DNA from 3 places in the Erwinia sp. INIA01 genome. Region 1 is predicted to be linked to each of the others. Evidence: predicted binding sites of a transcription regulator. Region 1 holds the regulator's gene; each other region holds the start of a gene.
The links. The regulator PhoB, encoded in region 1, activates phosphate uptake and scavenging genes when phosphate is short. The targets are predictions, from matches to a motif close to CTGTCATAAAACTGNCNNAT.

Region 1 (4,443 bases):
TCTGGCTCCAGAAGGCGCGCCAGGCCACGCCTTTCACTTCAAATTCCACTTCCGCCAGGCATTCTGCCGTATCGCGGGTCATCAGGTCGTTCTGCGACTGGGTGATACTCTTCAGGCGCGGGGTTTCGTGATACAGCGCGAGGCAGATGGCGTCCAGCAGGGTGGTTTTCCCGGCTCCGGTTGGGCCGGTGATCGCAAACAGCCCGTTGCTGGCAAAAGGCTCGGCGCTGAAGTCGATTTTCCATTCGCCCTTCAGCGAGTTCAGATTCTTAAAGCGTAAGGTTAAAATTTTCACGGCTGTTCCTCATGGCGGACCGCTTCCAGCGTCTGCGCGAACAGGGCTTCTGCGCGAGCCAGCCGTTCCGGCTCACCCTCCTCCAGCGCCAGACGGCGGGCAAACACCTCTTCCACGCTAAGCTCGCTGAGGGTTTCATTATTCTGCCGGGCGATAACCCGCTCACGCTGCTCGCGGCTGCGGCGAAGCAGTACCACCTCTACCGGCAGCGTTTCGGTCAGCTGCTGGATGCGGCGCTGAAGTTCGCTGAGCCAGTCGTCGGTGACGATTTCGATATCCAGCCAGATTAATTTTCCCTGCGGGTCCGGCTCCAGTGCGGCCAGCTGCGCTTCAATCTCTTCCAGAGAGCCTTTGATCATCCGCATCGGCTGGAACAGCGGAATCGATAGCGGGGTGACCTGGCTTAGCGCGCCGTCGGCAAAATCCACCACAAAAACGCTTTTCTCTTTGCCCAGCTCATCAAAACTGAGTGGAATGGGTGAACCGCTGTAGCGAATGTGTTCGCTGTTGGCCACGCGCTGGGCGCGATGGATATGACCTAGCGCAATATAGTCGGCAGGCGGGAAGGCATCGGCCGGGAAAGCATCCAGCGTGCCGATGTAGATATCGCGCACCGCGTCGCTTTTGGTCACCCCCATGGTAGTCAGATGCCCGGTAGCGATGACCGGCAGCGTCAGATCGAGGGCGGCCCGCTGCACCTGTGCTTCCTGCCAGCAGCGTTGATAGTGGTCGGTAATCGCCTCCAGCAATGTTTGCTGTTTGTCGCGCCCCGACTGGCCGCTCTGGCTGCGCATAATGTCACGTGGGCGCAGGAAGGGAATGGCGCACAGCATCGCCCCCGGCTGGCCGTCACGGGTGTTGAGCACCAGCACCTGGTCGCGGATATCGTCACTGGCGGCGGCAATCACCCGGGTGTTCAGGCAGGCCAGCAGCTCGCGCGATTCATTCAGCGTCGCCACCGAATCGTGGTTGCCGCCCAGCACCACCAGCTGGCAGCCGGTCTGCTGTAAATTCACCACGAAGCGGTTATACAGCTCGCGGGCATAGCTTGGAGGCGATCCGGTATCAAAAATATCACCGGCGACTATAATCGCATCAGCCTGCTGCGCTTCCGCCTGCTCCAGCAGCCAGTCGAGAAAGGCCTGATGTTCAGCCGCCCGGCTTTTGGTATAGAAAAACTGCCCGAGATGCCAGTCGGCGGTATGAATGATGCGCATGTCACTCCCTGCATAGCCTGATGATGTTGCGAGGGATTATAAACGCTGTTGCTGTTCACGGGGCAAGTGATTGCCGGCGGTCAGGTTGAAATCATCCATGCTGCTTTTTCGCTATGCTCCCGATTTTGGGGGTGTTTTTTTCATAAAAGTGTCATAAAACTGACGCATAATGGCGCCGCATATCCCCCGTGACAGCCTGTCACATTAGCAGGAGCAATAATGGCTAAGCGTATTTTGGTAGTTGAAGATGAAGCCCCAATCCGCGAGATGTTGTGTTTCGTTCTTGAACAAAACGACTATCAACCCATTGAAGCTGAGGATTACGACAGCGCGGTTAGCCTGCTGATTGAACCCTGGCCGGATTTGATTCTGCTGGACTGGATGCTGCCCGGCGGCTCCGGCATTCAGTTTATTAAGCATCTGAAGCGTGAAGCAATGACTCGCGATATTCCGGTGATGATGCTAACGGCGCGCGGTGAAGAAGAAGACCGCGTGCGCGGCCTGGAAGTGGGGGCCGACGACTATATTACCAAGCCGTTTTCGCCGAAGGAGCTGATGGCGCGGATCAAGGCCGTAATGCGCCGTATTTCGCCGATGGCGGTGGAAGAGGTGATCGAGATGCAGGGGCTGAGCCTTGACCCGTCTTCTCACCGCGTAATGTCAGACACCCAGCCGCTGGAAATGGGGCCGACTGAATATAAGCTGCTGCACTTCTTTATGACTCACCCGGAGCGTGTTTACAGCCGTGAACAGTTGCTAAACCACGTCTGGGGGACTAACGTTTACGTCGAAGACCGTACCGTTGACGTGCATATTCGTCGCCTGCGTAAAGCGCTGGAGCTGACCGGGCATGACCGTATGGTACAAACCGTTCGTGGAACAGGTTACCGTTTCTCTGCACGCTACTGATCGTTCGCACTGGAGTCTGAACCGTGTTGGAACGCCTCTCCTGGAAGAGATTATTTCTGGAGCTGCTGCTCGCCAGCCTGCCCGCGCTTCTGCTCGGGCTGCTGATCGGGTATCTGCCCTGGCTGCTGTTAGTCTCAGTGCTCTGCGTGCTGGGTTTCCACTTCAATAACTTACTTCGCCTTTCCCACTGGCTGTGGGTTGACCGCAGTATGACCCCGCCAAGCGGACGGGGTAGCTGGGAGCCGCTTTTCTACGGGCTTTATCAGATGCAGGCGCGTAACCGCCGTCGCCGTCGTGAGCTGGGGCATCTGATTAAACGCTTTCGCAGCGGTGCGGAATCGCTGCCTGATGCGGTGATTCTCACCACCGAAGAAGGGACGATTTTCTGGTGTAACGGCCTGGCCCAGCAGATGCTGGCGCTGCGCTGGCCTGAGGATAACGGCCAGAATATCCTTAACCTGTTGCGCTATCCTGAATTTACCCGCTATCTACGCCAGCGTGATTTCAGCCGCCCGCTGACGCTGGTGCTGAACAATCACCGCCATATTGAGTTCCGCGTGATGCCCTACAGTGAAGGCCAGTGGCTGATGGTAGCCAGGGACGTCACGCAGATGCATCAACTGGAGGGGGCGCGTCGTAACTTCTTTGCCAACGTCAGCCATGAACTGCGCACGCCGCTCACCGTGCTGCAGGGTTATCTGGAAATGATGAATGATTCAGTGCTGGAGGGTGGGGTGCGTGACAAGGCGCTGCATACCATGCAGGAGCAGACCCGGCGGATGGACAGTCTGGTGAAACAGTTGCTGACACTGTCACGCATTGAGGCCGCACCGGCTCTGGATATGCAGGAAAAAGTGGATGTGCCCAGAATGCTGCGCATTTTGCAGCGTGAGGCAGAAACTCTCAGTAATGGCCGCCATGAGATTCACTTCCACACCGACCCGCATCTGCGCGTATACGGCAACGATGAGCAGCTGCACAGCGCTATCTCTAATCTGGTGTATAACGCGGTAAACCACACCCCGGAAGGAACGCGTATCGATATCAGCTGGCTGCGCAATAGCCACGGCGCGCAGTTTAAGGTGCGGGATAACGGTCCTGGCATTGCCGCCGAACATATTCCGCGCCTGACGGAGCGGTTCTATCGGGTGGACAAGGCACGTTCCCGTCAGACCGGCGGCAGCGGGCTGGGGCTGGCGATTGTTAAGCACGCGCTGAGCCACCATAATGCCCGGCTGGATATCACCAGCGAGCCGAATAAAGAAACCTGTTTCAGCTTCCAGTTGCCGCCAAGGTTGATTGTCAGCGCCGAACTGGTTGAGAATGCGGTTCGTTAATCTGACGGGTTTCTTGCTATGAAAAAGCTGATGGCGCTGGCGCTGCTGCTGTTTACTTCCGTTGCTCCGGCCCGCGAGGGCATGCTGGCGGGGAATTTGTCCAGCGTGGGTTCGGATACGTTGGGCAATTTGATGGCGCTGTGGGGCGAGAGTTTTAACCGTCAGTATCCGGGGATCAATGTGCAGATCCAGGCGGCAGGATCGTCTACCGCTCCTACCGCGCTGGCGGCCGGTGCCGCGCAGCTCGGAGCGATGAGCCGCCCGATGCAGGCCCCGGAACGCCAGCTGTTTGAGGATAGCTATGGTTATCCGCCGCTGGCAGTACCGGTGGCGATGGATGCGCTGGTGGTGGTGGTTAATCAGGACAACCCGCTGCCCGGGCTGAACGTGCAGCAGCTGGACGCTATCTTTTCGATTACCCGCCGCTGCGGGGCGCGGAAAGTGCCGGTGACCTGGGGCGATCTACAGCTGACGCAGCCGGGCTGGTCCGATCGTGGTCTTCAACGCTTTGGCCGCAACTCTGCCTCCGGCACCTGGGGGTTCTTCAAGCAGCAGGCGTTGTGTAACGGCGATTTCCGCAAAGATGTCGGCGAGTATCCCGGTTCGGCGGCGGTGGTGCAGGCGGTGGCCGGAACGCTGAACAGCATTGGCTACGCCAGCGCGGGCTTTCATATCAGCGGGGTGA
Region 2 (4,443 bases), on a different contig from region 1:
TTTACTCTCAGGCGACAGGTCAACAGCAATCAGAATATGTTTGTAAGCCATGATGAATACTCCTTTTCGCGTAAGTTCTGATACATGCGGGATACGATTTAGTATAGCGAAATTTGTTAAAGGATGTTGTGGCAGCCTGCGGTCTTTGCGAACAGGATCAACATGAATTTTCCTCCGTTTATCGGGGATGTCGTACAGAGTGCTGGAAAAATTTTGTGCAGATCTCCTACACTGATAAGAGGCGCCAGTCAGCGCTTTCTTATCGCCTCATCCGGCTGACCGCCGTATCGGGCCGATATCGATAACAGGGGCAGTTCAACCATCGCAGGGCGCAGAGGTTTGTCCGTCTGACGTTTTCTGTGGTGAATGGCCGGGAGGGGATCATGATCAGCACCATCGCGCTTTTCTGGGCTCTTTGTGTCGTTTGTGTGGTGAATATGGCGCGCTATTTCTCTTCGCTGCGCGCCTTGCTTGTGGTGTTACGCGGTTGCGATCCTTTGCTGTATCAGTACGTCGATGGCGCGGGATTTTTTACCTCGCACGGGCAGCCGGGCAAGCAGGTTCGGCTGGTGTACTACATCTGGGCCCAGCGCTATCTCGATCATCACGACGATGAGTTTATCCGCCGCTGTCGGCGCGTGCGCGGCCAGTTTATCCTGACCAGTTCCCTCTGCGGGCTGGTGGTTATCAGCCTGATTGGCCTGGCTATCTGGCATTAAGCGCGGCGTACAGCCATAAAAAAAGCGGACCGAAGTCCGCTTTCTACACTTTTTGCGTGACGGGCAACCCCGCCGCGCTGGCTTAAATCAGCTTCAGCGCAATCCAGTACAGCACACCGGAAAGAATAATCGATACCGGCAGGGTAAATACCCACGCCAGCAGGATATTCTTAATGGTGCGGCCCTGAACGCCACCGCCGTCAACCAGCATCGTACCCGCCACCGAGGAGGAGAGAACGTGAGTGGTTGAAACCGGCATCCCGGTATAACTTGCCACGCCAATCGAGACCGCCGCCGTCATCTGCGCCGACATTCCCTGAGCGTAAGTCATGCCTTTCTTACCGATTTTTTCACCGATAGTGGTCGCCACGCGACGCCAGCCAACCATCGTACCTAACGACAGAGCCAGTGCCACCGCCACGATAATCCATACCGGGGCATACTCGATGGTGTTCAGCAGATCGCCTTTCAGCTTGGTCAGGAAGCGTTTATCTTCCGCGCTGGTTTCCGGCAGCTTGGCTGCTTTTTCCGCCGTATCCGAGATACACATCAGCATGCGGCGCAGATGGCTGCGCTGCTCAACGGTCAGTGAATCGTAGCTGGACAGGTCGTTCAGCAGTCCCTGAGCACGCTGGATAACCGGCAGCGCGCGCGCGGCATCACAGTGGAACTCCTGAGGACCGGACGGCACGTCTTCCGGCGACGGAATCGCCGGTGGCGACATCTGAATGATGTGCGTCAGCGAAGCGGCATGCTGCTGGTAATACTGCTCCAGATGGTTAACGGCATCACGCGTACGGGTGATGTCATAACCGGTGGAATTCATATTGACCACGAAGCCTGCCGGCGCCACGCCAATCAGCACCAGCATAATCAGACCAATGCCTTTCTGGCCGTCATTTGCACCGTGTGAATAGCTAACGCCAATCGCGGAAACGATCAGAGCGATACGGGTCCAGAACGGCGGCTTTTTCTTGCCATCGATCTTTTCACGTTCCGCTGGCGTCATGTGGACACGCATACGCTTCTTGTTCCCGCTCCAGTAACGGCGCAGCAGGAACACCAGTCCGCCAGCAACAACCAGGCCAACAATCGGCGAGACAATCAATGACATAAAGATGCCAATCATTTTCGGCACGTTCAGCGCATCAACCACCGAGGTTCCGGTCAGCAATGCGTTAGTCAGGCCGATACCGATAATGGCACCAATCAGGGTGTGGGAGCTGGAAGCCGGTAACCCAAAATACCAGGTTCCGAGGTTCCATATAATGGCGGCAAGCAGCATGGAAAAGACCATTGCCAGCCCGTGAGCCGATCCAACGTTCAATAACAGATCGGTGGGTAACAGATGGACAATGGCATAAGCTACGCTCAGGCCGCCCAACAGTACACCAAAGAAGTTGAACACCCCTGCCATGACGACCGCTAACTGCGAACGCATTGCACGAGTGTAGATCACGGTTGCGACCGCGTTGGCTGTATCGTGGAAGCCGTTAATCGCTTCATAAATCAATACAAACAACAAAGCCAGAACCAGTAACAAGCCGGTATGAAAATCAAGACCAGCAAATAGATGTAGCATAAGCGTTACGCCATTTTGGAGGACATGAACGCGGCGCATTATCAGCGACAAACCGCACTGGGGGAAAGTGAAATATAGACTTTTTTTGACATTAATGTGTCACTATAGTGACAATACCCTAAGAAAATTATGGTAAATCATTAAGTTACAAATTGTTTCCGCTGAGGTTTCCCCTGATGCTGGTATCCCTCCCGCCAACTCTCTACAATCAGCGTTTTTGTCGGGCAGTGCCGGGGTGAGCAGTGGAAAAATATGACGTTATCGTAATTGGCGCAGGGGCTGCGGGCCTGTTTTGTGCGGCGCAGGCGGGCCAGAAAGGGCTGCGCGTACTGCTGATTGATAATGGCAAAAAGGCCGGGCGTAAAATCCTGATGTCCGGCGGTGGCCGCTGCAACTTCACCAATCTGTATACCGAACCGGCGGCCTACCTGTCGCACAACCCTCACTTTTGTAAATCCGCACTGGCGCGTTATACGCAGTGGGATTTTATCGATATGGTGAACCGCCACGGCATTGCCTGGCATGAGAAAACCCTCGGCCAGCTGTTCTGCGATGATTCTGCCCAGCAGATTGTCGATCTGCTGCTGAAAGAGTGCGAGGTGGGGAACGTGACGCTGCGGCTGCGCAGCGAAGTGATGTCCGTGGTGCGTGGCGATTCGGGCTATACGCTTCAGCTGAATGGCGCTGAGGTGCAGGCGGAAAAACTGGTGATTGCCAGTGGCGGTCTGTCGATGCCGGGGCTGGGCGCATCGCCGTTTGGCTATAAAATTGCCGAACAGTTCGGGCTGAAGGTGTTCCCGACCCGCGCCGGGCTGGTGCCGTTCACCCTGCACAAGCCGCTGCTGGAACAGCTACAGACGCTCTCCGGCGTGTCGGTGCCGTCGGTGATGACGGCGGAAGACGGCACGGTGTTTAAAGAAGCGCTGCTGTTTACCCACCGCGGCCTGTCCGGCCCGGCGGTGCTCCAGCTTTCCAGCTACTGGCAGCCGGGTGAGTTTGTCACCATCGATCTGTCGCCGCAGCAGGATATCGATGCGTTTATTAATGAAGAGCGTAATCAGCACCCGAACCAGAGTCTGAAAAATACCCTGGCGAAACTGCTGCCGAAGCGGCTGGTCGAGTGCCTGCAATTGCTGGGCCATGTGCCGGAATGCACCCTGAAACAGCTCAACAGCCGCCAGCAGGGCGAGCTGGCGACCACCCTGCATCAGTGGCGCGTGCAGCCGAACGGCACCGAAGGCTACCGCACCGCCGAAGTCACCCTGGGCGGCGTGGACACCACACAGCTTTCCTCGAAAACCATGGAGGCCCGCGACGTGCCGGGGCTGTACTTTATTGGCGAAGTGGTGGACGTGACCGGCTGGCTGGGGGGGTATAACTTCCAGTGGGCGTGGAGCTCCGCCTGGGCTTGTGCGCAGGCGCTGTGATGTTTTAAGGACGGAAAATTCAGTCGATATCTGGTTATTCTTTCCTCAATAAGGGAGATTATCACAGCATCGACTGGTAATTTTCCATTGCCTTGATGGTCATGGGGAGTCCCTGACGGAGTAATGCTGTCAGATACTCTTCCACGTTAACAGGCGGTTTCCTCATACTCATTCGCTGTTCTGCAACTGCCTGCAGCGCCAGCGCGTGGTTTAAGTCGAACAGATCTGAAATAAACTCATCCGGATGGAGCGATTCAATGTCGAATTCAACCATCCGTGAAGCCGGGAAGTCCTTCAGATTGAGCGTTACAATCACCTCTGCATTGCACCGTACTGCGGCAGCAACAACATGGCGATCGTCAGGATCGGGCAGGTTGATGCTCCCAATCAGATTTTCATAGCCTGTAACCATCGCATCGGGGATTGCCTGATTCATCAGTAAAGTCCAATTTCCTGACTGAGGTCGGACAGTTCCTGCATAGCCTTTTGGCTATTGGTGTCGCGTTGATCTTTAAACTTCATCAGATCTGCAAACAGTACGCGGCGATGTCGACCTGTTTTGTGGAAAGGTAACGCGCCATCTTCCAGCAGTTTCACCAGGTGTGGGCGCGAAACGTTCAGAATATTGGCTGCTTCCTGCGTCGTTAACTCAGCGTGCACTGGCACAATCTGCACGGCATTACCTGCTGCCAGCTCACCAAGAATCGTCATCAGC
Region 3 (4,443 bases), on a different contig from region 1:
GGTATCGCGTGAGCTGATGCGTGACCTGAACGAGTACAGCATGCTGGTGCTCGGTGGATTGATGGTACTGATGATGATCTGGCGTCCGCAGGGGCTGTTGCCGATGAAGCGTCCGCACCTGAAGTTGAAAAATGCGGAAAAAGGAGAGCAGGCATGAGTCAGCCTTTGTTAGCAGTCAATGGCCTGATGATGCGCTTTGGCGGTCTGCTGGCGGTCAACAACGTCCAGCTTGAACTCCGTCCGCAGGAAATCGTCTCGCTTATCGGCCCGAACGGGGCAGGTAAAACCACGGTGTTCAACTGCCTGACCGGCTTCTATAAGCCAACCGGCGGTTCTATCATGCTGGGCGATAAACAGCTGGCCGGTTTGCCGGGGCAGCAGATCGCCCGCATGGGCGTGGTGCGTACCTTTCAGCACGTGCGCCTGTTCCGTGAAATGACGGTGATTGAAAACCTGCTGGTGGCACAGCATCAGCATCTGCAAAGCGGCGTCTTCTCCGGCCTGCTGAAAACGCCGGCCTTCCGCCGTGCTGAAAGCGATGCGCTGGACCGCGCCGCCACCTGGCTGAAGCGCGTCGGGCTGCTTGAGCTGGCCAACCGCCAGGCGGGGAACCTCGCGTACGGCCAGCAGCGCCGTCTGGAAATCGCCCGCTGCATGGTGACGCGCCCGGAAATCCTGATGCTGGACGAACCGGCGGCGGGGCTTAACCCGAAAGAAACTCACGAGCTGGATGAGCTGATTGCAGAACTGCGCGGCGAGCATAAAGTCTCGGTACTGCTGATTGAACACGATATGAAACTGGTAATGGGTATTTCTGACCGTATTTACGTGGTGAACCAGGGTACGCCGCTGGCGAACGGTACGCCGGAAGAAATTCGTAACAACCCGGATGTGATCCGTGCTTACCTCGGGGAGGCATAAGATGAGTAACCCCATGCTTTCTCTGAATAATATCAGCGCGCACTACGGGAAAATCCAGGCGCTGCATAACGTCAGCCTGCATATCAATCAGGGGGAAATTGTCACCCTGATTGGGGCCAACGGTGCGGGTAAAACCACTATCCTGGGCACGTTGTGCGGCGAGCCGCGCGCGACTCAAGGTAGCATCGTCTTCGATGGCCAGGATATTACCGACTGGCAGACCGCGCGCATTATGCGTGAAGCCATCGCCATTGTGCCGGAAGGCCGCCGGGTATTTTCCCGCATGACGGTGGAAGAGAACCTGGCGATGGGCGGTTTCTTTGCCGAGCGTCAGCAGTATCAGGAACGCATCAAGCGCGTTTACGAACTGTTCCCGCGCCTGTGGGAGCGGCGTATTCAGCGCGCCGGAACCATGTCCGGCGGCGAGCAGCAGATGCTGGCCATTGGTCGTGCGCTGATGAGCCAGCCGCGACTGCTGCTGCTTGATGAACCGTCGCTGGGGCTGGCGCCGATTATCATTCAGCAGATTTTCGACACCATCGAACAGCTGCGCAAAGAGGGGATGACCATCTTCCTCGTTGAGCAGAATGCTAACCAGGCGCTGAAGCTGGCGGATCGCGGCTACGTGCTCGAAAACGGTCATGTGGTGCTCGAAGACACGGGTGAGGCATTGCTCGCCAACGAGGCGGTCAGAAGCGCCTACCTCGGCGGATAAATACCCAGGGCAGCCCACGCGGCTGCCCTTTTTTTGCCCCGAACGTGCAGCCAACTGTGCGCTAAATCTGTGATCGTCTTCTCTCTGTTGATTACCAAAGTTGTTACATTCCTCTCACTTCTGCCGTCGCGTTTCGAAATTCCCGTCATTCGTCCGTCACATTTCCGTCACATCACTATTATTAATCTGTCATTTAGCCGTGGCATGTTACTTGCCGACTCACACAGTGCGCGGAATCGCGCATCATTAAAACGGGCACAGGAAACCGATATGTCATCTACCGCATTCCGTCGTACCGCTCTCAGCATGGTGCTGGGACTGACCTTCAGCGGCAGCGCGCTGGCCGCTACCGAAATTCCGTTCTGGCACTCGATGGAAGGCGAGCTGGGCGTAGAGGTTGACTCACTGGCGAAGCGTTTTAACGAAACTCACCCCGATTACAAAATTGTGCCGACCTACAAAGGCAACTACGAACAGAGCCTGGCGGCGGGTATTGCTGCCGTGCGTACCGGCAAAGCACCGGCCGTATTGCAGGTATATGAAGTGGGTACGGCCACAATGATGGCATCGAAAGCCATCGTCCCGGTTAATGAAGTCTTTAAAAAAGCCGGTATCGCGATGGATGCGAAGCAGTTCGTGCCTGCGGTAGCCGGTTACTACAGCGATTCGAAAGGCGAGCTGATTTCCCAGCCGTTTAACAGCTCCACGCCGGTGCTGTACTACAACAAAGACGCCTTCAAAAAAGCCGGCCTGAACCCGGATCAGCCGCCAAAAACCTGGCAGGAACTGGCGAAGGATACCGACGCGCTGCGTAAAGCGGGCATGTCCTGCGGCTACGCCAGCGGCTGGCAGGGCTGGATTCAGATTGAAAACTTCAGCGCCTGGCACGGTCTGCCGGTCGCCACCAAAAATAACGGCTTCGACGGCACCGATGCCGTGCTGGAGTTCAACAAGCCGGTACAGGTGCGCCACATCCAGATGTTGGAAGATCTGAACAAGAAGGGTGATTTCACCTACTTCGGCCGTAAAGATGAATCCACTTCCAAGTTCTACAACGGCGACTGTGCGATCACCACCGCCTCTTCCGGCTCGCTGGCCGACATCCGCAAATACGCCAAGTTTAACTTCGGCGTGGGCATGATGCCGTACGACGAAACCGTGCCGAACGCGCCGCAGAACGCCATTATCGGCGGAGCCAGCCTGTGGGTGATGAAGGGCAAAGACGATGCCACCTATAAGGGCGTCGCCGAGTTTATGCAGTTCCTGGCTAAGCCGGAAATCGCTGCCGAGTGGCATCAGAAAACCGGCTACCTGCCGATCACCACGGCGGCTTACGAGCTGACCAAACAGCAGGGCTTCTACGACAAGAACCCGGGCGCGGATATCGCGACTCGCCAGATGCTGAACAAAGATCCGCTGCCGTTTACCAAAGGGATGCGTCTGGGCAACATGCCGCAGATCCGTACCATCGTTGACGAAGAGCTGGAAGGCGTATGGACCGGTAAGCAAACGCCGCAGGCCGCGCTGGATAACGCCGTTAAGCGTGGTAACGAGCTGCTGCGCCGCTTCGAGCAGCAGACGAAGTAACCTGTTGCCGGTGCAGACCGCTGCTCGCCTCCGGGCCGGGCGGCGGTCTGCCTGCAAAGGCACATCACCGATCTCTCCCGTGGGGCGATCGGTGATGTGCCCGTTAATACCGACCCCGTTCCGCACGAGATAATCCACTATGGCTCAGCCCCGTCCCGTCTTTCGCAATCGCTTGTTGCCCTATCTGCTGCTGTTGCCGCAGCTGGTAATTACGGCGATTTTCTTTATCTGGCCAGCGGGCGAAGCGCTCTGGTATTCGCTGCAAAGTATCGATCCGTTTGGTATCTCCAGTACGTTTGTGGGTATGGAGAACTTTGAGCGGCTGTTCAGCGACGGTCTGTACCTCGAGTCATTCTGGACCACCATCAAATTCAGCGGGCTGGTGACGTTCTTCGGCATGGGGCTGTCGCTGCTGCTGGCGGCGCTGGTGGACTATGTTATCCGCCTGAAAAAAACCTATCAGACGCTGCTGCTGCTGCCCTACGCGGTGGCACCGGTCGTGGCGGCGGTGCTGTGGATGTTTCTGTTTAACCCCGGGCTGGGGCTGTTCAGCCACCTGCTGAACCAGTGGGGCTACAACTGGAACTACGCGCAGAACAGCGGGCAGGCGATGTTTCTGATTGTGCTAGCCTCCATCTGGCAGCAGATGAGCTACAACTTCCTGTTTTTCTTTGCCGCATTACAGTCGATTCCGAAGTCGCTGGTTGAGGCGGCGGCGATTGACGGTGCTGGCCCGGTGCGGCGCTTCTTCGCGTTGTCGCTGCCGCTGATTACCCCGGTGAGCTTCTTCCTGCTGGTGGTGAATCTGGTCTATGCCTTCTTCGATACCTTCCCGGTGATCGATGCCGCCACCGGCGGTGGCCCGGTGCAGGCCACCACCACGCTGATTTATAAAATTTACCGCGAAGGCTTTGCCGGGCTGGATCTCTCTTCCTCTGCCGCCCAGTCGGTGGTGCTGATGCTGCTGGTGATTGTGCTGACGGTGATTCAGTTCCGCTTTGTTGAGCGTAAGGTGCGCTACCAATGATTGAAAATCGTCGCGGGCTGGATATCTTCAGCCATACCCTGCTGATCCTCGGCATCCTGACTATCCTGTTCCCGCTGTATGTGGCCTTTGTGGCCGCCACGCTGGATAACAATGCCGTTTATCAGGTGCCGATGACGCTGATCCCCGGCAGCCACCTGTGGGAAAACATCAGCAATATCTGGGTGCGGGGGGT

Region 2: the regulator PhoB is predicted to act here: its motif matches at 2,396-2,415, upstream of pitA (inorganic phosphate transporter PitA).
Region 3: the regulator PhoB is predicted to act here: its motif matches at 1,790-1,809, upstream of ugpB (sn-glycerol-3-phosphate ABC transporter substrate-binding protein UgpB).

What each region holds. Positions count from the first base shown of each region.
Region 1 is NZ_JAPDNC010000009.1:162,052-166,494, reverse strand. Features, by position in the region: gene OMR58_RS16975 (AAA family ATPase) at 1-295, opposite strand, end outside; gene sbcD (exonuclease subunit SbcD) at 292-1,512, opposite strand; gene phoB (phosphate response regulator transcription factor PhoB) at 1,732-2,421, shown strand; gene phoR (phosphate regulon sensor histidine kinase PhoR) at 2,445-3,758, shown strand; gene OMR58_RS16955 (PstS family phosphate ABC transporter substrate-binding protein) at 3,777-4,443, shown strand, end outside.
Region 2 is NZ_JAPDNC010000008.1:284,621-289,063, forward strand. Features, by position in the region: gene uspA (universal stress protein UspA) at 1-51, opposite strand, end outside; gene uspB (universal stress protein UspB) at 384-719, shown strand; gene pitA (inorganic phosphate transporter PitA) at 802-2,301, opposite strand; gene OMR58_RS16065 (NAD(P)/FAD-dependent oxidoreductase) at 2,544-3,728, shown strand; gene OMR58_RS16070 (hypothetical protein) at 3,790-4,164, opposite strand; gene OMR58_RS16075 (helix-turn-helix domain-containing protein) at 4,164-4,443, opposite strand, start outside.
Region 3 is NZ_JAPDNC010000003.1:474,234-478,676, forward strand. Features, by position in the region: gene OMR58_RS07655 (high-affinity branched-chain amino acid ABC transporter permease LivM) at 1-157, shown strand, start outside; gene livG (high-affinity branched-chain amino acid ABC transporter ATP-binding protein LivG) at 154-921, shown strand; gene livF (high-affinity branched-chain amino acid ABC transporter ATP-binding protein LivF) at 923-1,636, shown strand; gene ugpB (sn-glycerol-3-phosphate ABC transporter substrate-binding protein UgpB) at 1,907-3,223, shown strand; gene ugpA (sn-glycerol-3-phosphate ABC transporter permease UgpA) at 3,363-4,250, shown strand; gene ugpE (sn-glycerol-3-phosphate ABC transporter permease UgpE) at 4,247-4,443, shown strand, end outside.